3 regions of the Mesorhizobium sp. M3A.F.Ca.ET.175.01.1.1 genome follow, and region 2 is predicted to be linked to each of the others. Evidence: riboswitches for the same ligand, from Rfam matches in the RefSeq annotation. Region 2 holds a riboswitch; each other region holds the start of a gene.
The links. A riboswitch is a leader RNA that binds a small molecule or an ion and turns the genes downstream of it on or off. The one in region 2 is predicted to bind thiamine pyrophosphate.
Positions count from the first base shown of each region.

Region 1: linked by a shared signal. The riboswitch ahead of thiC (phosphomethylpyrimidine synthase ThiC) and the one ahead of thiC (phosphomethylpyrimidine synthase ThiC) in region 2 are both predicted to bind thiamine pyrophosphate.
Region 3: linked by a shared signal. The riboswitch ahead of thiB (thiamine ABC transporter substrate binding subunit) and the one ahead of thiC (phosphomethylpyrimidine synthase ThiC) in region 2 are both predicted to bind thiamine pyrophosphate.

Region 1 is NZ_SRTP01000008.1:64,229-71,912, reverse strand. Features, by position in the region: gene thiS (sulfur carrier protein ThiS) at 1-177, opposite strand, end outside; gene thiO (glycine oxidase ThiO) at 146-1,147, opposite strand; gene thiC (phosphomethylpyrimidine synthase ThiC) at 1,144-2,979, opposite strand; TPP riboswitch at 3,083-3,199, opposite strand; gene EN818_RS19000 (hypothetical protein) at 3,321-3,548, opposite strand; gene EN818_RS34460 (hypothetical protein) at 4,211-4,672, opposite strand; partial or broken gene EN818_RS33685 (SMC-Scp complex subunit ScpB) at 5,571-6,093, shown strand; gene EN818_RS18985 (DUF433 domain-containing protein) at 6,627-7,277, shown strand; gene EN818_RS18980 (DUF5615 family PIN-like protein) at 7,282-7,659, shown strand; gene EN818_RS18975 (ATP-binding protein) at 7,681-7,684, opposite strand, start outside.
Region 2 is NZ_SRTP01000012.1:49,523-57,206, forward strand. Features, by position in the region: gene EN818_RS23585 (8-amino-7-oxononanoate synthase) at 1-202, shown strand, start outside; gene bioD (dethiobiotin synthase) at 199-837, shown strand; gene EN818_RS23595 (adenosylmethionine--8-amino-7-oxononanoate transaminase) at 834-2,096, shown strand; gene EN818_RS23600 (beta-ketoacyl-ACP synthase III) at 2,093-3,076, shown strand; gene EN818_RS23605 (NAD-dependent succinate-semialdehyde dehydrogenase) at 3,090-4,499, opposite strand; TPP riboswitch at 4,752-4,863, shown strand; gene thiC (phosphomethylpyrimidine synthase ThiC) at 4,977-6,797, shown strand; gene thiO (glycine oxidase ThiO) at 6,794-7,684, shown strand, end outside.
Region 3 is NZ_SRTP01000002.1:477,802-485,485, reverse strand. Features, by position in the region: gene EN818_RS06990 (ATP-binding cassette domain-containing protein) at 1-724, opposite strand, end outside; gene EN818_RS06985 (thiamine diphosphokinase) at 726-1,373, opposite strand; TPP riboswitch at 1,519-1,632, shown strand; gene thiB (thiamine ABC transporter substrate binding subunit) at 1,676-2,686, shown strand; gene thiP (thiamine/thiamine pyrophosphate ABC transporter permease) at 2,930-4,549, shown strand; gene thiQ (thiamine ABC transporter ATP-binding protein) at 4,546-5,331, shown strand; gene EN818_RS06965 (M48 family metalloprotease) at 5,549-6,955, shown strand; gene EN818_RS06960 (caspase family protein) at 7,026-7,684, opposite strand, start outside.

The sequences.
Region 1 (7,684 bases), on a different contig from region 2:
GAGGATTTCGATCCGGTCGCCGTCGCTCAACTGGAACTCCGTGCGGTTGGCTTTGTGCACGAGGTCGCCGTTGACGGCGGTGGCGAGCCAATCGCCCTCATAGTCGAGCGCGGCAAGCAACTCGGCCAGCGTGGTGGCGGCAATCTCACGCGCCTCGCCGTTGACCATCAGTTTCATGAGCATGCTCCTTGGTTCTGTCTTGACTGAAAACCAGGCCGGCAGCCTGGCGCGCCATGGCGGGGGCGAGGAGAAAACCGTGACGATAAAGACCGTTGATCGCGATGATCTCACCGTCTGTTTCGACGCGTGGCAAATTGTCGGGAAATGCCGGACGGACACCCACACCGGTTTCAACGATCTCGGCCTCACCAAAGGCCGGATGGAGGGCATGGGCGGCGCCCAGCAGCTCCATCATGGAACGCGCCGTCACCGGTCCGGCGCTCTGGCTTTCAATCATCGTCGCTCCGATCATGAAACGGTGATCGGTGCGCGGCACGGCATAAAGCGGAAAGCGTGGATGAAGCAAACGGACCGGCCGCGACAGCGAGACATCAGGCGTGCGAAGGATCAGCATTTCGCCGCGAACACCGCGCAGCCTGTCATCGGCCGCTGCCATTCCCATGCAGTCTATCTGACGGGCGAAACCCGAAACAGGCCGGGCGTCGCAGCCGAAGTGGAATTTGACACCCATGGTCGCAAGGTTGTCATGAAGTGCCGCCATCGCCTGGCGTGGGTCGAGGTGAGCCTCGTTGGGGAAGAGCAATCCACGCCGGAAGCGGCCGGCGAGGTCGGGTTCCAGGAGCGCAATTTCGTTTTCATCGACGCGCCTATGCCCTGACGTGCGACTGGCGAACCGGTCAAGCTCACCGGCATCACGCGGCGCGGCCACGACCAATGTCCCGGCCCGTGTCACCTGACCCGACAGCACCGCATCCCACCAGTCGGCAGCGTCGCGTCCGAGATCCAGCACCGGCTGCTCCGCGCTTTCGCGCTCGCACCATGGCGCCAGCATGCCGCCGGCGAACCACGACGCGTTGCCGCCAAGGCCATGCCGCATCTCGGCGACTGTGACCGTCGCGCCGCGGGCGGCGAGTTCGAAAGCGACGGTGAGGCCGGCAACGCCGGCCCCTTTGACGAGCACCCTCATGATGGTTTGGGAGCCTCCGGCACGACCGGTACGCCAGTCTCGTCCGCCGGCATGTAGAGATCGCCGCCCTCCCGGTATTTTGCCGCCATTGCCGCCATGCCTTCCTTCTGAGCCTCGGCACGGATGTCGTGGGAAATGCGCATGGAGCAGAATTTCGGCCCGCACATCGAACAGAAATGTGCCAGCTTGTGCGCCTCCTTGGGCAAGGTCTGGTCGTGGAAGGACCGTGCGGTTTCGGGGTCGAGCGACAGGTTGAACTGGTCCTCCCAGCGGAACTCGAAGCGCGCGCGCGAAAGGGCATCATCCCTGGTTTTCGCTGCCGGATGGCCCTTCGCCAGATCGGCTGCATGGGCGGCTATCTTGTAAGTGATCACCCCAATCTTGACGTCGTTGCGGTCGGGAAGGCCGAGATGCTCTTTCGGCGTGACGTAGCAAAGCATTGCGGTGCCGAACCAGCCTATCATGGCGGCACCTATCCCTGAGGTGATGTGGTCATAGCCCGGCGCGATGTCGGTCGTCAGCGGCCCCAACGTGTAGAACGGCGCCTCACCGCACACTGCGAGCTGCTTGTCCATGTTCTGCCTGATCTTGTGCATGGGGACATGGCCCGGGCCTTCGATCATCACCTGGCAGTCCTTTGCCCAGGCAATCTTGGTGAGTTCTCCAAGTGTTTCCAGTTCGGCGAATTGCGCCGCGTCGTTCGCATCGGCGATTGAACCGGGACGAAGGCCGTCGCCGAGCGAGAAGGAAACGTCATAGGCTCTGGCGATGTCGCAGATCTCCTCGAAATGCTCGTAGAGGAAGCTCTCCCGGTGATGGTGCAGGCACCATTTGGCCATGATCGAGCCGCCGCGCGAGACGATGCCCGTGACCCGGTCGACGGTCAGCGGTATGTAGTGCAGCCGCACGCCGGCGTGGATGGTGAAATAGTCGACGCCTTGCTCGGCCTGCTCGATCAGCGTGTCGCGATAGACCTCCCAGTTGAGGTCCTCGGCGATGCCGCCGACCTTTTCGAGCGCCTGATAGAGCGGCACCGTGCCGATCGGCACCGGTGCATTGCGCACGATCCAGTCGCGGATGTTGTGGATGTTGCGGCCGGTCGACAGGTCCATCACCGTATCGGCGCCCCAGCGGATCGCCCACACCATCTTTTCGACCTCTTCGGCCATCGACGATGTGACAGCCGAGTTACCGATGTTGGCGTTGATCTTCACCAGGAAATTTCGCCCGATGATCATCGGTTCGCTCTCGGGATGATTGATGTTGGCGGGAATGATTGCGCGTCCGCGCGCCACCTCGTCGCGCACGAATTCGGGTGTGACGAAATCTGGGATCGCCGCGCCGAAGGCTTCGCCGTCGCGTTGCAGCTTGCCGCGCATCACCTCGCGGCCGAGATTCTCGCGGATGGCTACGAACTCCATTTCTGGCGTGATGATGCCGGCGCGCGCATAGGCAAGTTGGGTCACCGCCTTGCCCTGCTTGGCCTTGAGCGGCCGATTGCGTATCGGAAATTCCGGTGTCAGGCGCTCGCCGGTGGCGAATCCATTGTCTTCCGGCCGGACGTGGCGGCCGTCATAGGCTTCGACATCGCAACGCGCCGTGACCCATTCGTGGCGAAGCCGGGCAAGGCCTTTTTCGATGCTGGTTTGGACTGATGGATCGGTGTAGGGGCCGGACGGATCGTAGACGGTGACGGGCGGTTCGCCGGCCGTCGGATGGACGGAAATCTCGCGCATCGGCACCCTGATCTGCGGGTAGAGGACGCCGGGCTTGTGGATTTTCCGCGAGGCGGGCAGTGGTCCCGTCGACACGGCGGGGGTGAGGGCATTCATCGTGAGGCTCCTTTGCTCATGCATTGGAGACCCAGTTCTGTGCCGGAAGGATGAAAAGACGCTTCTGTAGACCTGCTGCAGCAGGACCTCGGGCGTAAACTCCCGCAAAGCGCTTGCACCGTCCCTACGCCAGTATGAACTGGATCAGGTTCAACGGGTCACTGCGCCGCGAAAGCCAGCAGTATCTCAGCCCCTTACCGGGACTCCCCTGGTGAATGCCTCAAGTTGAATGGGCCGGTGCTGCTTTGTCAAGCGCCTTCGGGCGCCTTCGGGCGCCTTCGGCCGGTGGCGACGTCCGGCGGCCGGCCGAGCGGAGAGCTCGCGCATGCATCGGGGACAAGTCACGCCCCGTAGACCAGGGCTGGAATGGCCAAAGTCTCATTCGCTTCGTGAAGGATGGAAAAACTGTATCGGCCATGTGCGTCGAGATCGACCGAGTAGCTCAGGCGGTCACGGATGTGGTTATCCTGGTCGAAGGCGACGATTTGCGGCTTCAGCGAGGTGATTTGCACCACGTCCAGGTAGATGGAGTTGCAGATATGATCTGGTCGTCGGGCTGGCAGGTGCAAGCGGCCGCTCTATTCAGGATGCGGCATCGGCGGCGTTCCCGATACCAATGATATCTTGCGGGCAACTTATGCAATCACCGGCTTCGTAAAACCCGACGGCGGCGGCCGTGTCCTGGCGCTGAGGATGTGCCGCTGTTCCAGCAGAGAAATCGCGTGGGCGCGGAGTTTTCGCTCTGCGAGGAAGAGTTGACGCAATCGTTTAGCTTGCTTGCAGTTCGTAGAGACCCGCCTTTGAAAGCAACTAAGCTATTGCATTGATATGTTGGTGCGCGATCGATCGCTACATAGCCGGCCGCCATTATCCGAGTATTGATCCGCCGGTGTTCGTGTTGCCGTATATGGCAATCCCTGCGAGATCGTCGCGGCCGGATCGGCCGCACCCTCTAGTCATAAAAGGGGAAGCGACCGAGAATTCCGCTGCCGAAAACTTCTCTGGCTTGGCTATGCATGCGGTAGATGAGATCGCCGCCTACCGCGACCTGGTCGAGGAAGGCATCGACGCCCAGTTCGGACAGCCTGGTTATCGCAATGCGTTAGCGGCTCAGACTTGCGGTCTCGAGAGCGGCCTTTGGGGGTCACCTCTTTTTTGTTTCAGAGGTTGGAAGACGGCTGCTCGTTACCCAATAGAAATGGCGACTACGGAACGCGATCGATCGCGGCCATCAGGAAACACCTGTCTTCGGCTCAACCTCGACATGGCGTCCGATCGACCGCAGATATACAGCTATCTCGTCCATGAGATGATCGCGTTCGCCGTAGATCTCAGCAATCCTGCGCAGCTGTGGCTCGACGGACCTCCGTTGCGCCGGCGTCAAATCAGCATCGCCAAAGACATATCCCAAGTTGCCAATCGCGCAAATGTTGCAGCCGGCCTCCACAACTGCTTGCACGAATGCCGGAATGTCTTTTTCTTGCATAGTCTTCATGTCGAACCTCTCGTGAATGGCGTGCTTGCGCGCCCATGCTGCCTTTTCAGCGTGTCCTCTGGGCGGCGCAAGCCTTGAGCGTAATTGTGCCGGGCAACCTCGACTATCCCGTCTGCCACGCTCTTTAGAGTCGGTGGGGTCTGGTGATTGCAGGCTGGGCCACTCAAAAGCCTGCAAGAAGAAAGTCATGGCGACCATTGCTCAAGATCGCGAGGGTGCGTGCAAGACCTTCCGTTGGCAGTCATGCACGCTCACCCAGCAACTGGGTATTGAGCAACTGGGTCTCACGTCGCGGGTCTCGTGTGCTTCACAGCCGAAAATAAGGTACCACCGTGGCTATTCTCAAGTGCAGGCTACCTCTTCAGGACACGGCGGAGTGCCTTCCGACGCACCCCTGGTGCAACGTGCGACCTAACGAGACACATCTCGTTCGCGTTCCCTCGACCTTTCTTCGTATTGCTGCTTGCCCTGCGATTTCAGGCCCTCTGCTAGCTTCTCGGCCGCTCTTTGGCCTGCAATGTCACTATTCAAGATCATATCCGACATCCCTGGATGGTCATAACCGTAATGCGCATGCAGTTTCCCTCACGAGCAGCGCCTATCCGTCGATTAGTTCGTCTTCCGGAACCCGAAGCCCTTTTTATCCGGCGTACCTATCCACCATTCAACCGGTATACCTTTCCCAACTTTGGCGGACCATTTACCTCAGGCATGATCATCTCGCGTGACATTTTTTTTTGGCGCCATCATCGCACGTGGCATTTTCTAAAAACCAAGACGTGTCAATTTGTAAAATCAAGGATGCGGCCGCGCCCGTTGCGAGGATTTGCAGGTAGCTCTTCAGCCCCAACACGATGTGTGAGGCGGCGGTGGAAAAGGCAACCGACGGCGTCGACGCGTCCTTTGATGATCGCAAGCGATATGCTTCGTCGCGAGCCCAGATTGCGGTCTCGGGCACAAGGCGAGATCACAGTTCTGCGATCTGTGGTAACGCGAGCCCGCAAAGCGCCGCTGCGGCCACCGCTTTTGGAATCTGGACGAGATTCGTCGTCGTCTGAGATCAGTTGATCGAGCAGTTCGCGCGCGCGGGACGCGCTTGCGGTGCAGTCTCTCCCGCGAGCTCGCCCGTGACCTTCTCATCGACGACATCCGAGAGCTGCGCGGACGGCCCTATGACCTCGTCGCTGTCGCCGGCGGCTGGAAGCACCTGACACGGCCGGCCTATGCCGATGCCATCCGCGCCTGCGGAAGCAGCGGGCGTGCCGTGGACCTGACGTGGTCGGACGTGCTGATGCTGATGTGCATCGGCACTTCCAGCCGATTACCCGCGCCGAATTGTCGTCGGTTTTCGGGAAGTAATCAGTCGCGACCTGATCGGCCATCTGCGGCACCGGCCTGATCGCGTCGAACCCGCGCAGTCCGACGCCCGGCGCTCCCTACACCTATGTGACGACAAAAGCGTCCTGCTCGAGTTCGGCCTCGACACGCTTCGCGATCTCCCGGACTGCGAGGCGCTCGAGGATGCCGGGCTGCTGAGCAGAGATGAGCTGCTTGCTGGTGAAATTATGCCAGAGTTGGCTAGTGGCCATGAGGATGCGGGTTTGGATACGGAGGAATAGCTTGGCGCTGCAGACGCTGTGGCCACCGGGCTTGCGAGTGCTTCCAGCTTTCCATAGCGAATCTAGCGCGCCCAAGGGCGTCCGAAATTTGTAGGCAAATTTCGGACATGGACACGGTCAGCGACGTCAAGCAGGCAGCGGTATGCGGCCTCTGCACCGCTGTCGCCCAAAAATTCGTGGCCATGGGCAAGCCCCACTTGAGACCCCCAGAGAGAACGCTCGTGAGCGATGGAAACGGTTTTGGTCCAAAGCTTGATACAGATGGCCTGCAGATGGGTGTAGGGTTTCAAAGCGCTCGAAGACGCGCCTTCGCAGAGTTAAAAGTCCGCGACGAACTCGTGTGTCGTTTGTCGCCAACTGCAAATTCGATAGTTAGCGCAATTATACTGCGCCGAGTCTGCCATCTCGAGCCCCAAGGGTTTGTGAGGCCTCTCGGCTCACCACCGCCTTTGCTAACCGCCGTGATTCCAAAGACGCGTGCCTTTACGGAGGGGGTCAAACGGCCTATATTATTCTTTATAAGGAGAAGAATAATGGGCACACTTGCTCGCATCTACACCCCCGCAGAGGCAGCCGCCGTCAGCGGGATAGGAATCAAGGCCGTGCACAATGCGATCGACAAACGCATTGTCGATACTGTGCCAAGCACTGCTCGGCGCATCGGTGGGGTCGTCCGACGGGCATTGACCGGCGAGGATTTGCTGCGGCTCAAGCTTTGGTATGGCGTGGGTGCGACATTGCCCGCTGATCGTCGCTACCGCCTGTTCGAGGAAATCAAAGCTGCCCCAAGGGCCAAGACCGTAAGGGCCGACGACCTGCTGATCGTCGACGTCGCCGAGGCACGTAAACAGCTCAAAGCGCGCATCGTGGATCTTGATGAAGCGGAGGCCGCCATCGGCCGCGTTAAAGGGGTGATGGGCGGAGAGCCTGTCTTCAAAGGAACCCGCATCCCTGTTCGTATGATCACGACGATGCTAGCGCAGGGCGCAGATGAAGCGGAGGTTCTGGAGGGATATCCGAAGCTAACGCCGCGCGTGATTGAGCTCGCCAGAATGTGGGTCGCCGCGCACCCGGTTCGTGGGCGGCCTAAGAAGCTGGTCGAGCAGGGCGTGAAAATAAAGTCGTCGAAGCGCGTGGTTTTGAAGGGCGACCCAGGTCCGTCGGCCAGGTCGAGACGCGTGTGACCTCGTGAGGTTTCTGATCGATGAGTGCCTGCACACGTCTCTGGTTGCGGTAGCCCAAGAACGCGGACATGAAGCAAACCACGTCAACTGGCTTGGGCTAAGCGGCGAAACCGACTGGGACCTCATGCCGCTCATTATCGATGAGGATTTCACCTTCGTCACCAACAATGCTAAGGACTTCAGGAAGCTCTATGCCAAAGAACCGGTTCACGCCGGCCTGATTATCGTCGTCCCTCAGGTCGGGCCTGAAAAACAGAGAGAGCTCTTCGATGCTCTCCTCGAGGATCTTGGCCCAGAGGAATTCCTGATTAATGAAGTTATCGAAATCGAGATCGAAAACGGCATTGCAATCGTAACACGATACGATCTGCCGTCGCCCTAGCTGAGGCTGCGCGATCTCCGCTTAT
Region 2 (7,684 bases):
GGTCGTCGTCGGCGAGAATAGCCGCGCCATGGCGCTGGCAGGAGCGCTGCAGTCGCGTGGTTTTGATGTGCGCGGCGTCCGCCCGCCAACCGTGCCGGAGGGGACGGCAAGGCTCAGGATCTCGCTGACCCTGAATGTCGGCGAGGGCGACGTTTCCGCACTGTTCGATGCACTTGCCGGGGAATGGGAGCGCGCGCGATGACGGTGCAGATCGTCGTGACCGGCACCGACACCGGCATCGGCAAGACGGTGTTCGCGGCGGGCCTGGCCGGCCTGCTCGACGGCATCTACTGGAAGCCTGTGCAGGCCGGCTTAGGCGAAGAAACCGACAGCGAGACTGTCTCCCGGCTCGCAGGATTGCCCGCGGATCGAGTGCTGCGCGAAGCCTGGCGTCTCAACGAACCGCTCTCGCCGCACCGCGCCGCCGAGTTGGACGGGGTGGAAATCGATCCGGACGCGTTGATGCTGCCCGCGACCGACCGGCCACTGGTCGTGGAAGGCGCCGGCGGGCTGATGGTGCCGGTCAACAGGCGCACGCTCTACATCGACATCTTCGCGCAATGGCGCGCGCCAGTCGTGCTCTGCGCCCGAACCGGGCTCGGCACCATCAACCACACGCTGCTCTCGATCGAGGCTCTGCGCGCGCGCTCGATACCGCTGCTCGGCATCGCCTTCATCGGCGACGAGATGACGGATACGCAAAGGACGATCGCCGAGATGGGCAAGGTGCGGGTGCTCGGCCGCCTGCCTCGGCTCGATCCGCTGACGCCAGAGGCGCTTGCCGCGGCCATGCGGTCCTCGTTCCATGTGTCCGACTTCACGGAGGTCCGACCATGAGCTCCGCCGTCTGGCATCCGTTCACCCAGCATGCCACCGAGCCGGTTCCGCCGACCATCGCGCGCACCGAGGGCGCCTATGTCGAGACGCGCGAGGGCAAGCGCATCCTCGATGCGATCTCGTCCTGGTGGGTCATCACCCACGGCCACCGCCATCCAAAGATCGTGGAGGCGATTCGGAACGCAACCGAGACGCTCGACCAGGTGATCTTCGCCGGCCTCAGCCATGAGCCGGCCGAGCGATTGGCTTCGGCGCTGGTCGACATGGCTCCGCCGGGCCTGGACTGGGTTTTCTATTCCGACAGCGGCTCGACCAGTGTCGAGGTCGCGCTGAAGATGGCGCTGGGGTTTCATCGCAACAATGGCTTCCCGCGCTCGCGCATCGTCGTCCTGGAACACAGCTATCACGGCGACACCATCGGCACGATGAGCGTCGGCGCGCGCGGCGTCTTCAACGCCGCCTACGAGCCGCTGCTGTTCGAGGTCGATACCATCCCCTTCCCCGCCGCCGGCCAGGAGCAGCAAACGCTCGACGCCTTCGAACGACTGGCGCGCGATCGCCAGGTTGCTGCACTGATCGTCGAGCCGCTGGTGCTCGGCGCCGGCGGCATGCTGATGTATCCGGCGTCGGTGCTGGCCGAACTCAAACGCATTGCCCAGCGCTTCGGGACGCTTTTCATCGCCGATGAAGTGATGACCGGCTGGGGCCGCACCGGCACCATGTTCGCCTGCGAGCAGGCAGGGATTTCGCCCGACATATTGTGCACCTCCAAGGGCCTGACCGGCGGCTCGCTACCGCTCGCGGCAACGCTTGCCACCGATGCGATCTTCCGCGCGCATTTTTCCGCGGACCGGGCCAAGACCTTCTTCCATTCGAGTTCCTACACCGCGAACCCGATCGCCTGCGCGGCAGCGCTCGCCAACGTCGGCATCTGGAAGGACGAGCCTGTGGCGGAGCGCGTGGGCGCACTCTCACGGATGCAAGCGGAGAAGGTAGCGCGGTTCAGCCAGGATTCGCGTTTCGACAATGTGCGCACCACCGGCACCATCGCCGCGCTTGATCTGCGTGTCGGCAGTGCCGGCTATCTGGCCGAGGTCGGACCCAGGCTGCGCGCCTTCTTCCTGGAGCGCGGCTTGCTGGTGCGGCCGCTCGGCAACGTCATCTACGTGCTGCCGCCCTATTGCGTGACGTCGGACGAACTCGACCGGCTTTACGCGGCAATAGACGAGGCCGCCGGGCTTGCGGGCGACCGGCGATGAATCGCACGGCGCGCATCATCGGGTTTGGCCATCACGTGCCGGCTCGAAAAGTCGGCAATGCCGAGATCGAGGCAAGCCTCGGGCTGGAGGCAGGCTGGATCGAGGGGCGCACCGGCATCCGCTCGCGTTTCTGGGCTGAGCCCGGCGACACGTTGTCCGGGCTTGCAGCCGAGGCTGGCGACATGGCGCTTGAGGTGGCCGGCATCGAGCGCAAGGAGATCGGGCTGCTGCTGCTGGCGACTTCGACGCCGGATCATCTCTTACCGCCCAGCGCGCCGCTGGTGGCGCACAGGCTCGGCCTCGAAAAAGCCGGCGGGGTCGACCTCGCGGGCGCCTGCGCCGGGTTCATCTACGCCATGACCTTCGCCGACGGCTTCGTGCGCCTGCACAACAAGCCGGCCATCGTCATCGCCGCCAACATCTTGAGCCGTCGGATCAATCCGGACGAGCGCGCCAGCGCCGTGCTGTTCGCCGATGCCGCAGGTGCGGTGGTGCTCGCCCCGTCAGGCGATCCCAGCCACGGCATACTCGGTTCTTCCTTTGCCTCGGATGGGTCCGCTTACGGCCTGATCCACATCCCGGCCGGCGGCAGCAACCGGCCGTTCGCCGACGAGATCGGCGTCGTCGAAACCCGCATGACCATCGGCAACGGCCGCGACGTCTTCGCCAAGGCGGTGGAGATGATGAGAACTTGCTCGCTCGAGGCGCTGGCGGCGGCGGGTGTCTCGGTGCCGGACGTCGCCCGCTTCGTGCCGCACCAGGCGAATGCCCGCATCTTCAACGCCGTCGGCAAGTCGCTCGGTATCGCGGACGAGCGGATGGTCAAGACCATCGCCGACTATGGCAACTCGTCGGCCGCAACGATCCCCCTGTCGCTATCCGTCGCCCACAGCGCCAATCCCATTCGACCGGGCGAGAAGATGCTGCTGACGGCGGCCGGCGCGGGGCTTATCGGCGGGGCACTGGTGGTTGGCGCTTAGCTTTGGACTGGAGCTAGAGTCCACCCATACAGAGATACTTCATCTCGAGGTACTCCTCCAAGCCGTGTCGCGAGCCTTCGCGACCGATCCCCGATTGCTTCATGCCGCCAAAGGGAGCGGCTTCCGATGACATCCGGCCGGTGTTGATGCCGATCATGCCGTATTCGAGCGCCTCGGCCACATGCCAGACGCGTTTGAGATTGGAGGCATAGAAATAGGCGGCGAGGCCGTAGATCGTATCATTGGCCTCGCGCACCACCTGATCGGGGTCCTCGAAACGGATGATCGGCGCAAGCGGCCCGAAGGTCTCTTCCTGAGCGAGCAGCATTTCACTGGTGATGCCCGTCAGAACCGTCGGCTCGAAAAAAGTGCCGCCGGGACCCGCCCGGCTTCCGCCGCAGCAGATCGCTCCGCCCTTCCCGATCGCGTCGGCAATATGAGCCTCGATCTTGAGGAGCGCGTGGGTGTCGATCAACGGTCCGATGGCGACACCCGGTTTGAAGCCGTCGCCAACCGAGAGCGAGCGAACCCGTGCGGCAAATTTCTCGGCGAATTCGTCGTGCACGCCCGATTGCACATAGAGCCGATTGGCGGAAACGCAGGTCTGCCCGGCATTGCGAAACTTTGCCTGGATCGCGCCATCGACGGCAGCATCGACATCGGCATCGTCGAAGACGATGAACGGCGCGTTCCCGCCCAGTTCGAGGCTGACTTTCTTGACCTGATCCGAGCACTGGCGCATCAGCAGCCGCCCGACTTCGGTGGAGCCCGTGAAACTGATCTTGCGCACTTTTGGATTGGTGCAGAGTTCGCGCCCGACCGCAGCACCTTCCGAGGCATAGATCAAATTCACGACGCCGTCGGGGAAACCCGCCTCCGCCGCCAGTGCGAACATCGCGCCAGCGACGAGCGGGGTCTGCTCAGCCGGTTTCAGCACGATCGCGCAACCGGCTGCCAGCGCCGGCGAAATCTTGCGCGCCACCATGGAAGCAGGAAAGTTCCAGGGGGTGATGGTGCCGACGACGCCGATCGGCTGCTTGATCACCAGCATGCGCCGATCCGTCGAAGGAGCAGAAATCGTCTCGCCGTAGATGCGATTGGCTTCTTCCGCATACCACTGCAAGTAGGCGGCGGCGTGCGAGACTTCCGATACTGCCTCGGGCAGCGGCTTACCCATCTCGGCGGTCAGGATCGCAGCGAGATCATCGGTGTGATCAAGAATCAGTTGGTGCCAGCGCCACAATGTGTCGCTGCGGTCCCGGGCGGTGAGAGCTGCCCATCTGGCTTGCGCGACATAGGCCCTGTCGATCGCGGCCTTCGTTTGCTCGACGCCCATATCGGGAAGCTCGGCAAGCAATTCGCCGGTCGAGGGGTTGAAGACCTTGAACACGCTCCGATCCCCCTGCTCGCCCCCGGATGCCATGCGATCCAGTGTCGCGAACAGACCCGGTTGTTTGAGATGGCGAAGCAGCGAACTCTTTATGCCCGACACGGAAAAGCTCCTTAGGATAAAGGCGACGTCTCGTCCTTGGAACATCGCTGGACGCAACATAGCCGCAGCGCGACACCCGGCATTTATCCCAGCGTCACCATTTTTGTCGAACCTGGCCGGCAGCCGATTGTCGAAACAGGACGCACTTAAGTTGACAGGGCAGCGTCGCATCGTCCAACCTGCGCACCTCACCAGGGGAGTCCCGGCAAGGGGCTGAGATACTGCTATCGCGCGCAGTGACCCGTTGAACCTGATCCAGTTCATACTGGCGTAGGGACGGTGCGAGGCTTCGCGGGTCGGCAATCCGGCTTCGGCATTCGGGCAATGCCCGCATCCTAAGCGAAGCGTCACTTCCTCCTCATCGCGTGAACTGGGTCTCCGTTGCACTCTGAGCAAGGAGGCTCACTCATGAATGCCCACACTCCGACCGTCACCGTCGGCGAACTGCCCGCTTCCAAGAAGGTCCACAAACCGGGCCAGCTTCATCCGGAACTGCAGGTGCCGATGCGCGAGATCTCGGTCCACCCAAGCGCCGGCGAGCCGCCGGTCACGGTCTACGACTCGTCCGGTCCCTATACCGATGCCGCGGTGAAAACCGATATCGAGCGCGGCCTGCCGCGGTTGCGCGAGACATGGATCGAGGCTCGCGGCGACGTCGAGCGCTATGAAGGGCGCACGATCAAGCCCGAGGACAACGGCTTCGTCTCCGCCGATCGCCTGACACCGGAGTTCCCGGTGCGCAACAGGCCGTTCCGCGCCGTCGGCGGCCGCGCCGTCACCCAGCTCGCCTATGCGCGCGCCGGCATCATCACGCCGGAAATGGAATTCGTCGCCATCCGCGAAAATCTCGGCCGCGAGCAGTTGCGTTCGAGACTTCACCGCGACGGCGAGAGCTTCGGCGCCGCGATCCCGGATTTCGTCACGCCGGAATTCGTGCGCGACGAGGTGGCGCGCGGACGCGCCATCATCCCATCCAACGTCAACCACCCCGAAAGCGAGCCGATGATCATCGGCCGCAACTTCCTGGTGAAGATCAACGCCAATATCGGCAACTCCGCCGTCACCTCGTCGATGGCCGAGGAGGTCGAGAAGATGGTGTGGGCGATCCGCTGGGGCGCCGATACGGTGATGGACCTCTCGACCGGCCGCAACATCCACAACATCCGCGACTGGATCGTGCGCAACTCGCCGGTGCCGATCGGCACGGTGCCGATCTATCAGGCGCTGGAGAAGGTCGGCGGGGTCGCCGAGGAACTGACCTGGGAGGTGTTCCGCGACACCCTCATCGAGCAGGCCGAGCAGGGCGTGGACTATTTCACGATCCATGCCGGCGTGCGCCTGCCCTACATTCCGCTCACCGTCGACCGCGTCACCGGCATCGTATCGCGCGGCGGCTCGATCATGGCCAAGTGGTGCCTGCATCACCACAAGGAGAGCTTCCTCTACGAGCATTTCGAGGACATCTGCGACATCGCCCGCGCCTATGACGTGGCGTTCTCGCTCGGCGACGGTCTTCGCCCCGGCTCGATCGCCGACGCCAACGACGCGGCCCAATTCGCCGAACTGGAAACGCTGGGAGAACTCACCAAGATCGCCTGGGCCAAGGACTGCCAGGTGATGATCGAGGGCCCCGGCCACGTGCCCATGCACAAGATCAAGGAGAACATGGACAAGCAGCTCGCGGTCTGCGGCGAGGCGCCGTTCTATACGCTTGGACCGCTCACCACCGACATCGCGCCCGGCTATGATCACATCACATCGGGCATCGGCGCGGCGATGATCGGCTGGTTCGGAACGGCGATGCTCTGCTACGTCACGCCGAAGGAGCATCTCGGCCTGCCCGACCGCGACGACGTCAAGACCGGCGTCATCACCTACAAGATCGCAGCGCATGCCGCCGACCTCGCCAAGGGCCATCCGGCCGCCAAGATCAGGGACGACGCGCTGTCGCGGGCGCGTTTCGAGTTCCGGTGGGAGGACCAGTTCAATCTGTCGCTCGATCCCGAGACGGCGCGCGCCTTCCACGACGAAACCCTCCCCAAGGAGGCGCACAAGGTGGCGCATTTCTGCTCGATGTGCGGCCCCAAATTCTGCTCGATGCGGATTTCGCACGCCATTCGCGCGGAAGCGCAGAAGGAAGGGCTCGCGGCCATGGCGGCGAAGTACCGGGACGGCGGCGATCTCTACATACCGCTCGACAACGCATCGGAGAGCACCGGCCGGCCATGAAGGTGCTCATTCGCGGCGCAGGCGTTGCCGGGTTGACGCTCGCGCACGAGCTGGCAACGCGCGGCGCCGAGGTGACCGTCACCGAGAAGCGCATGGAGATCGCCGGCAACGCCTCCTGGCAGGCAGGCGGCATGCTCGCGCCTTGGTGCGAGCGCGAGAGCGCCGAAGAGGCGGTGCTGACGCTCGGGCGCCGCGCCGCCGACTGGTGGAACGCGGCCTTGCCCGGCCATGTCTCGCGCCGCGGCACGCTGGTGCTGGCTCCTGCCCGCGACGCTCGTGAGTTGGACCGGTTCGGGCGCCGCACATCCGGCTTCAGGCAGCTCGACGCCGGTGAGATCGCGGCTCTCGAACCGGCCCTCCAAGGCCGGTTCGGACGTGGGTTGTACTTCGCTCAGGAAGCGCATCTCGACCCGCGCAAGGCGCTGCTTTCCCTCAGCGACAAGCTGCGCGGGATGGGCGCGCGGCTGGAGTTCGGCCGCGGCCGGGCGCCTGCATCTTCGGATATCGAGGTAGACTGCACCGGCATCGCCGAGCCGCGACCGGAGCTGCGTGGCGTGCGCGGCGAGATGCTGATGCTGCGAACGGGCGAGATCTCGCTGGCCCGCCCGGTGCGGCTGCTGCATCCGCGCATCCCCGTCTATGTCGTGCCGCGCGAGCAAAACCTGTTCATGGTCGGCGCGACGATGATCGAGTGCGATGCCGATGGCCCGGTCACTGTGCGCTCGACCATGGAGTTGCTCGGCGCCGCCTACGCGCTGCATCCCGCCTTCGGCGAGGCCGAACTGGTCGAGACAGGCGTCGGCGTGCGTCCTGCATTCGCCGACAACCTGCCGCGCGTCGAGCGCGACGGGGGGCACATTCGCATCAACGGCCTCTACCGCCACGGC
Region 3 (7,684 bases), on a different contig from region 2:
TGCGCCTGGCCGTCACGCCATAGCGCAGCCAATGCTCCTCGCGCACGATCTGCCGGCCGAGCTTGTGCTGCTCGCGCTCCTCCTCTTCCAGCACCTGGTCGCGCCACTCCTCGAAATGCGCGAACCCCTTGTCCAGCCGGCGTGTTTGGCCGCGGTCGAGCCAGACGGTGGCGCGCGAGACGCGCTCGAGAAAGCGGCGGTCGTGCGAGATCAGGATCACCGCCGAGGAGGTGCGGGCGAGCTCCTCCTCCAGCCATTCGATGACCGACAGGTCGAGATGGTTGGTCGGCTCGTCGAGCAGCAGGATGTCGGGCTCGGGCGCCATCGCGCGGGCGAGTGCCGCGCGGCGGGCCTCGCCGCCGGAAAGGTCGTTCGGCCGCTCCTCTCCGGTGAGGCCGAGATGCTCCATGAGATAGGTGGCGCGGTGCGGGTCGTCGGCCGGCCCGAGGCCCGCCTCGACATAGGCGCGCACGCTGGCGAAGCCATCCATGTCGGGCATCTGCGGCAGGTAGCGAACGGTCGCCGAGGGCTGGCGGAACACCTCGCCGTCCTGCGGCTCGATCAGCCCGGCGGCGATCTTGAGCAAGGTCGACTTGCCCGAGCCGTTGCGGCCGACCAGCGCGATCTTCTCGCCGGCGGAAGCGCTGAGCGCCGCGCCGCCGAGCAGCGGCGCGCCGCCGAAGGTCAGGACGATGCCGTCGAGATTGAGGAGAGGCGGCGCCATGTCAGCTTTCGGGAAGAGGATAGGGGTGGGCGAGAAGCAGAGCCCGGCCACGTTCGAGCGCAATGCCGAGCCGCCCCCTGACCTCGTTTGATATGGTGAGCGAGGAGCCGAACGCCACCTCGACGCGATCCAGCGGCCATTTGGCGCCGGTGACCGTCAGGCCGGCGAGATCGGAAAAGCCGAGCACCGAGAACAGAGTGCCGTCGGCATAGTCGAAACCGGCTGCTTTGCCGGGCAGGATTGGCACGCCTTCCTGCGCGCCGCTGGTCAGCAGCAGGTCCGTGCCCGCGTCCGCCAGTCGAAGCGCAAGCGCCAGATGCAAAAAGGCATGGTCGGCCCGCTTGCCGCCGAAGGCGCCGGCCAGCACCAGGCTGGTGGCGCCGCGCTGGAGGGCCTCGGCGATGGCGAGTTCGCCGTCCGTCATGTCTTTTTCGGTCGGAAAGATCTTTCGCGGCACGGCGGCCAGGTCGTCCGGCAGGTCCGCCGGCACCGAATCGAAATCGCCGACCCAGAGCTCCGGCACGAGGCCGAGCATGCGGGCATGGCCGATGCCGGCGTCGGCGGCGATAAGGCGCGAGCCTTCGATCTGGCGCTCGAGCCGCGGCGTGCGGACAAGCTCGCCGCCAAGCAGGATGGTGAATGTGCCCATGGGTGTCGCCCTTACCAGCCCGGCCCGCGAAACGGAAGCCGGGCGCATCCAAACGGAACGGCGCTCGTTTTAGAATGAACCGTGATGCATTGGAGGCCCGGCAAACTTCCGCTTGCGCGCCGTTTCGGCCGGGCCTATGTCTGCAGCCGCTCTAACGGGGTGCCGGACGCTGATTTCGCGGCCGGCTGAGAGGCAGACAAGCCAACCCGCTGAACCTGATCCGGTTTGTACCGGCGGAGGGATTAGACGTTTCGGACCATCCGGCGCCTCAATTCCTTGTCACACCAACGAAGGAGGCGCCGATGCGCTCACTGCTGTCCCGGCTTATTTTCGCAACAGGTCTTGTTTCGCTGCTGACAGGCGTCGGCGCTGCCGAGGCGAAAGACAAGCTCACCATCTATACTTATGAGAGCTTCACCGCCGAGTGGGGCCCCGGCCCGGCGGTGAAGAAGGAATTCGAGGCCGAATGCGGCTGCGATCTCGAGTTCGTCTCGGTCGCCGACGGCGTGGCCTTGCTCAACCGCGTCAAGCTCGAAGGCGCCGGCACCAAGGCCGATGTCGTGCTCGGTCTCGACACCAACCTGACGGCAGAGGCGAAGGCGAGCGGTCTGTTCGCGCCGCACGGCGCCGTAGCCGATGCGAATGTGCCCGGCGGCTGGAAGGACGACACTTTCGTGCCCTTCGACTACGGCTATTTCGCCGTGGTCTATGACACCGAAAAGCTGAAGAGCCCGCCGAAGAGCCTGAAGGAACTCGTCGAGGGTAGCGCCACCGACAAGATCGTCATCCAGGATCCGCGCACCTCGACGCCGGGCCTCGGCCTGCTTTTGTGGGTGAAGTCGGTCTATGGCGACAAGGCGCCGGAAGCCTGGGCCAAGCTCAAGACCAAGGTGCTCACCGTCACGCCGGGCTGGAGCGAAGCCTACGGCCTGTTCACCAAGGGCGAGGCGCCGATGGTGCTGTCCTACACCACCTCGCCCGCCTACCACATGGTTGCCGAGAACACCGAGCGTTACCAGGCTGCCTCGTTCGAAGAGGGCGAATACCTGCAGATCGAGGTTGCGGGCATCACGACCACGGGCGCGAAGAATCCGCTCGCGGAGAAGTTCATCGCCTTCATGACCGGGTCGAAATTCCAGGACATCATCCCTGAGACCAACTGGATGTTCCCGGCCGGCAAGACCGACAAGCCGCTCAACCCGGCCTTCGACAAGCTGGTCAAGCCGACCAAGACTTTGCTGTTCAGCCCCGAGGAAGTGGCAGCCAACCGCAAGGCCTGGGTGGACGAGTGGCTTGCGGTGATGAGCAAGTAGCTGGTCTTGGCTAGCCTTCTGAGATGAGTGTTCTACGGCGCCCCCCTCTGTCCTACCGGACATCTCCCCCACGAGGGGGGAGATTGGCTGTCATCGGCGATTTCGCCAATCTTAAACGTTGCGGGACCGGGCGGGGCGCCCGAACTTCCAATCTCCCCCCTGGAGGGGGAGATGTCCGGCAGGACAGAGGGGGGCGCGAAGGATCGCGGCATTCGCCAGCCAGCCCTGCCCACATGGTGCAGCGTGCAGTCCGCCGCGCGCTCTGAGGCCCGCGTCGTCGCCGGCGTCCTGGCCCTCGCGGCAATCGCCTTGCTCATCGGCGGCGCCTTCGCCGGCCTCATCTTCGAAGGCATCCACGATCCGTCCGGCGCATTCGCTGCCTTCGATGGCTATCTCTTCCGCGTCGCCCGCTTCACGCTGTGGCAGGCGCTGCTGTCGACGCTGCTGTCAGTCGCACCGGCGCTTCTGGTCGCGCGGGCGCTGTCCACGCACCCGCGCTTTCCCGGCCGAAATATGATGCTCAGGCTGTTCACCGTGCCGCTGGCGCTGCCGGCCATCGTCGCGGCGCTCGGCATATTGGCGCTCTATGGACGCGCCGGCTATTTCGCCGGCGTCCTGGGCAAGCTCGGCGGCCAGGAATGGCCGGGCATTTACGGCCTGTCCGGCATTCTTGTCGCGCATGTGTTCTTCAACCTGCCTTTGGCGACGCGGCTGTTCCTCGAAGCGCTGGGCACCATAGCGCCCGACCAGTGGCGGCTGGCAAGCCAGCTTGGCATGGGGGGCTGGCCGGCCTTGCGGCTGATCGAGTGGCCGGCATTGCGCGCGGCATTGCCGAGCGTCGCCGGACTGGTCTTCATGCTGTGCATCACATCCTTCACCATCGTGCTGACGCTGGGCGGCGGGCCGGCGGCCACGACACTCGAGGTCGCTATCTACCAGGCGCTGCGCTTCGATTTCGATCCGGCCCGCGCGGTGGTGCTGACGCTGCTGCAGATCGCCCTGACCGTCCTCGTCATCGCCGTGCTCTCGCGGCTCGGCGCCAATACGGTCGGCGACGCCAATCTGCCGGTGGCGCGGCGCCGGTATCTCTCGTCAGGCAAAATCGAAACGGTGCTGAACGCCTGCCTGATCGCGCTTGCGCTGCTGTTCGTCGCCGGGCCGATGGCGGCGACCGTTTTGGCGGGGCTGCAGGCGGATCTCGGTCGGCTGGCGGGCGAAGACGCGGTGCGCCGCGCGACGCTCACCAGCGCCGGGCTCTCATTCCTTTCGGGGCTGCTTGCCGTGGCGCTCTCGCTGGCGCTGGTTGCGGCGCGGCGGGCGCTTGCCCTGCGGCGGCGCGGCGGCGCCATGAGCCTGCTCGAACATGCCGCCGACACCGGCGCCGGCTTCGTGCTGGTCGTGCCGCCGATCGTGATCGGCGCAGGCTGGTTCCTGGCGCTGCGCGGCGTCACCGACGTCTTCGCCATTGCGCCCGTGATGGTCGTCGCCGTCAACGCAATGATGGCGATGCCGTTCGTCCTCCGCGCCGTCCGCCCCGCCTATGATTCCGCCAGCGAACGCCACGAGCGGCTTTGCCTGGCGCTCGGCATTTCCGGATGGCACCGGCTGCACCTGATCGACTGGCCGGCGCTCCGGCGGCCACTGGCCACCGGCTTTGCCTTTGCCATGGCGCTCTCGCTCGGGGATCTCGGCGTGATTGCGCTGTTCGGCAGCGACTCGGTGCAGACCCTGCCCTATCTCCTGTTCGCACGCATGGGCAGCTACCGGACCGCCGATGCAGCGGGGCTCGCCTTGCTGCTCGGCCTCGTCTGCCTGATGCTGGTTGTTGCCGCCGACTGGCTGGGGCGGGAAGAAAGGTCATGACCATGGCCACCACCGGCATTCAGGCGGGGAAAGGCTCGGCCGTGCGGCTGGACAGCGTCTCGTTCAGCTATGGCGAGGCGATCTTCCGCTTTGATGCCGAGTTCGAGGCCGGCAGGATCACGGCGATCATGGGGCCGAGCGGCTCCGGCAAGTCGACGCTGCTCAATCTGGTGGCCGGCTTCGAATCGCCCGGAGCGGGCAGGGTTCTGATCGGCGGGGTGGATGTCGGGGATGTGCCGCCCTCGCTTCGTCCGGTGTCGATGGTGTTCCAGGAAAACAACCTCTTCGCCCATCTTTCGGTCGAAGCCAATGTCGGGCTCGGGCGTTCGCCTTCGCTCCGGCTGACAGATGGAGATCACGCCGCAGTCGCGGAGGCGCTGGCGCGTGTCGGCCTGGGCGGCAAGGAAAGACGGCTGCCGCGCGAGCTTTCCGGCGGCGAGCGGCAGCGCGTCGCGCTGGCGAGGGTCCTGTTGCGCAACCGGCCGGTGCTTCTGCTGGACGAGCCTTTCGCGTCGCTCGGCCCCGCATTGCGCGACGACATGCTGGATCTTGTGGCCGCCATCCATGCCGAGCGGCAAATGACGGTGCTTTTCGTCACCCATCAGCCGCAAGACGCGCGCCGAATCAGCCAGAATGTGGCCTTTGTCGACGCGGGTAAGGTCGCAGCCACAGGGCCGGCCGAAGATTTCTTCGATCGTGCTGGACCTGAAGCTTTCCGGCGTTATATCGGGAGCGAAGGCGCGGGCAACGGATCACAGGATATTGCCCGGAAGCGGACATAATTTACGCCCAAACCGTCAGGGTGCGATGCGGCGTTTGCTTGCCTTGTCAGGAGGAGTGTGGCTAGGTCCGGCCACACTGGTCCGGCATAGGCCGTGATTTGCCGAGAGATTTGGAACGGAGGCCGATCTGCCGACCGGCATCGAGAAAGTGCGGACGAAGCCGCTGGCGCGATTCCTTGCGCTGGCCAGCTTTGCCGTGGCGCTGGCGAGCTGCCAGATGTTCACGCCGCCGGATGTGCAGGAATCCGGATTCCAGCCTTCCGACAAGCCGATCACGGTCGACAATGTCGTCGCCAATGCCAAGCTGGCGGAAATGGCGAAGGCGCAGCATCCGCGCATCCTGGCCACCTATGGCGGCGAATATTCGGATCCGAAGCTCGAGCGGATGGTGGCCAAGGTCGTCGGCAACCTGACCGTGGTGTCAGCCAACCCGACCCAGACCTACCGCATCACCATCCTCAATTCGCCCAACGTCAATGCCTTCGCACTGCCGGGCGGCTATCTCTATGTCACGCGCGGCCTGTTGGCGCTGGCCAATGATTCCTCGGAACTCGCCGCCGTCATCGCGCATGAGATGGGCCACGTCACCGCGAATCACGGACTGCAGCGGCAGCAGCTCGAGGCCGAGGAGGGGCTGGCCACCAAGGTCGTCTCCGACGTGCTCGGCGACAGCCCGACCGCCAAGGCCGCGCTGATCCGCGGCAAGCTGAAGCTGGCGCAGTTCTCGCGCAACCAGGAACTGCAGGCCGATGCGATCGGCATCAAATCGATCGGCGAGGCGGGCTATGACCCCTATGCCGCCGGCCGTTTCCTGCAGTCGATGTCGGCCTATACGGATTTCCGTTCGGTCAGCGGCGCCACCGATGCCAGCCTCGACTTCCTGGCCACGCATCCCAACACGCCGCAGCGCATCGAACTGGCGCAGCGTCTTGCCCGCAATTTCGGCCCGCCGGGCGTGGGCACTCGTGACCGCGACGCCTTTCTTGCCGGCATAGACGGCCTGCTCTACGGCGACACGCCGGAAGAGGGCTATGTGCGTGGCCAGACCTTCCTGCATCCTGGCCTTGGCGTGTCGTTTTCGGTGCCGGACGGCTTCGTGATCGACAATTCGGCCGCCGCCGTGACCGCCACAGGGCCTGGGGACATCGCGATCCGCTTCGACGGCGTGGCGATCGACAAATCGGTTTCATTGACCGATTACATCCGCAGCGGCTGGGTTGCCGGCCTCGAGGACGCAAGCGTCCGCCAGGAATCGATCAATGGCAATGAAGCGGCGATGGCGCATGCCGTCGCTCAAGGATGGCAATTCGACATCGCGGTGATCCGCGCCGGCGGCCAGGTCTACCGGCTGCTCACCGCCGCACCCTCGGCCAGCACGGCGCTGGAGCCGGTCGCGCGCTCCGTCAGCGGTTCGTTCCGCATCCTGAGCGCGGCCGAGAAGGCGGCGCTGAAGCCGCTGCATATCCGGGTGGTGACCGTGCAAGCCGGCCAGACCATGGGCTCGCTCGCCGCGCAGATGATCGGCGTCGACCGTAAGCTCGATCTGTTCCGGGTGCTCAACGCGATGTCACCGGGGGCCACGGTGTCGGCCGGCGACAAGGTCAAGATCGTCACCGACAGATAAAGCCCGGCTCCGCGTTCCGGCCGCTTCCGCCAGGATTGGCTCCGGCGGCCCGGGCATGCCGTCGCCGCTGCTACCCGGGGCTGCCGCTGACGGTGTCAAAGCCACCGCCGGTCCCGCTATCAGTGCTGCCGGTCGTGCCGCCGTCGGTGCCGCCAGTGGTGCCGCCGTCCGTGCCGCCGGTGCTGCCGCCGTCAGTGCCGTCAGTGTTGCCGCCGCCTTCGGAGGGACCTGGGCGGTCGCCGCCATTATTGCCACTCCAAGTAGCCCGCCCGGGTTCGTCCTGCACTGGTTTCACCGGTCTGACGACTCTCGGCGGCTTTGGCGCGGGTACGCGGATCACCTTTATCTTGGTTATTATTTTCGGCACGATCTTGGGCGTGCACACAGCGAGCGTCTGGAGGTTGCGCCCGCCAGGAGCGAGAGCGCTCGTCGAAAAGTTGCCTTGCCGCTCGATGCCGGCTCTGAGAAAGGCCATGGCGCGAACCGGATCGGCGGGCATGCCATTGCGGCCTTCCGTGAAGATCACCGCAAGATCGTTCATGGCATCGACATGCCCCATCGCCGCCGCCTTGAGCAGCAGGTCCAAGCCCTTGCCGGTATCGCGCTGGACGCCGAGGCCATTGAACAAGGCACGCCCCCAAGCGGCCATGGCGTAGGGATCTCCCCTGTCGGACGCTTGTGAATAGAAGGTGTTCGCTTTCGCAGGATCCGCCGCCGTCCCGGTGCCGG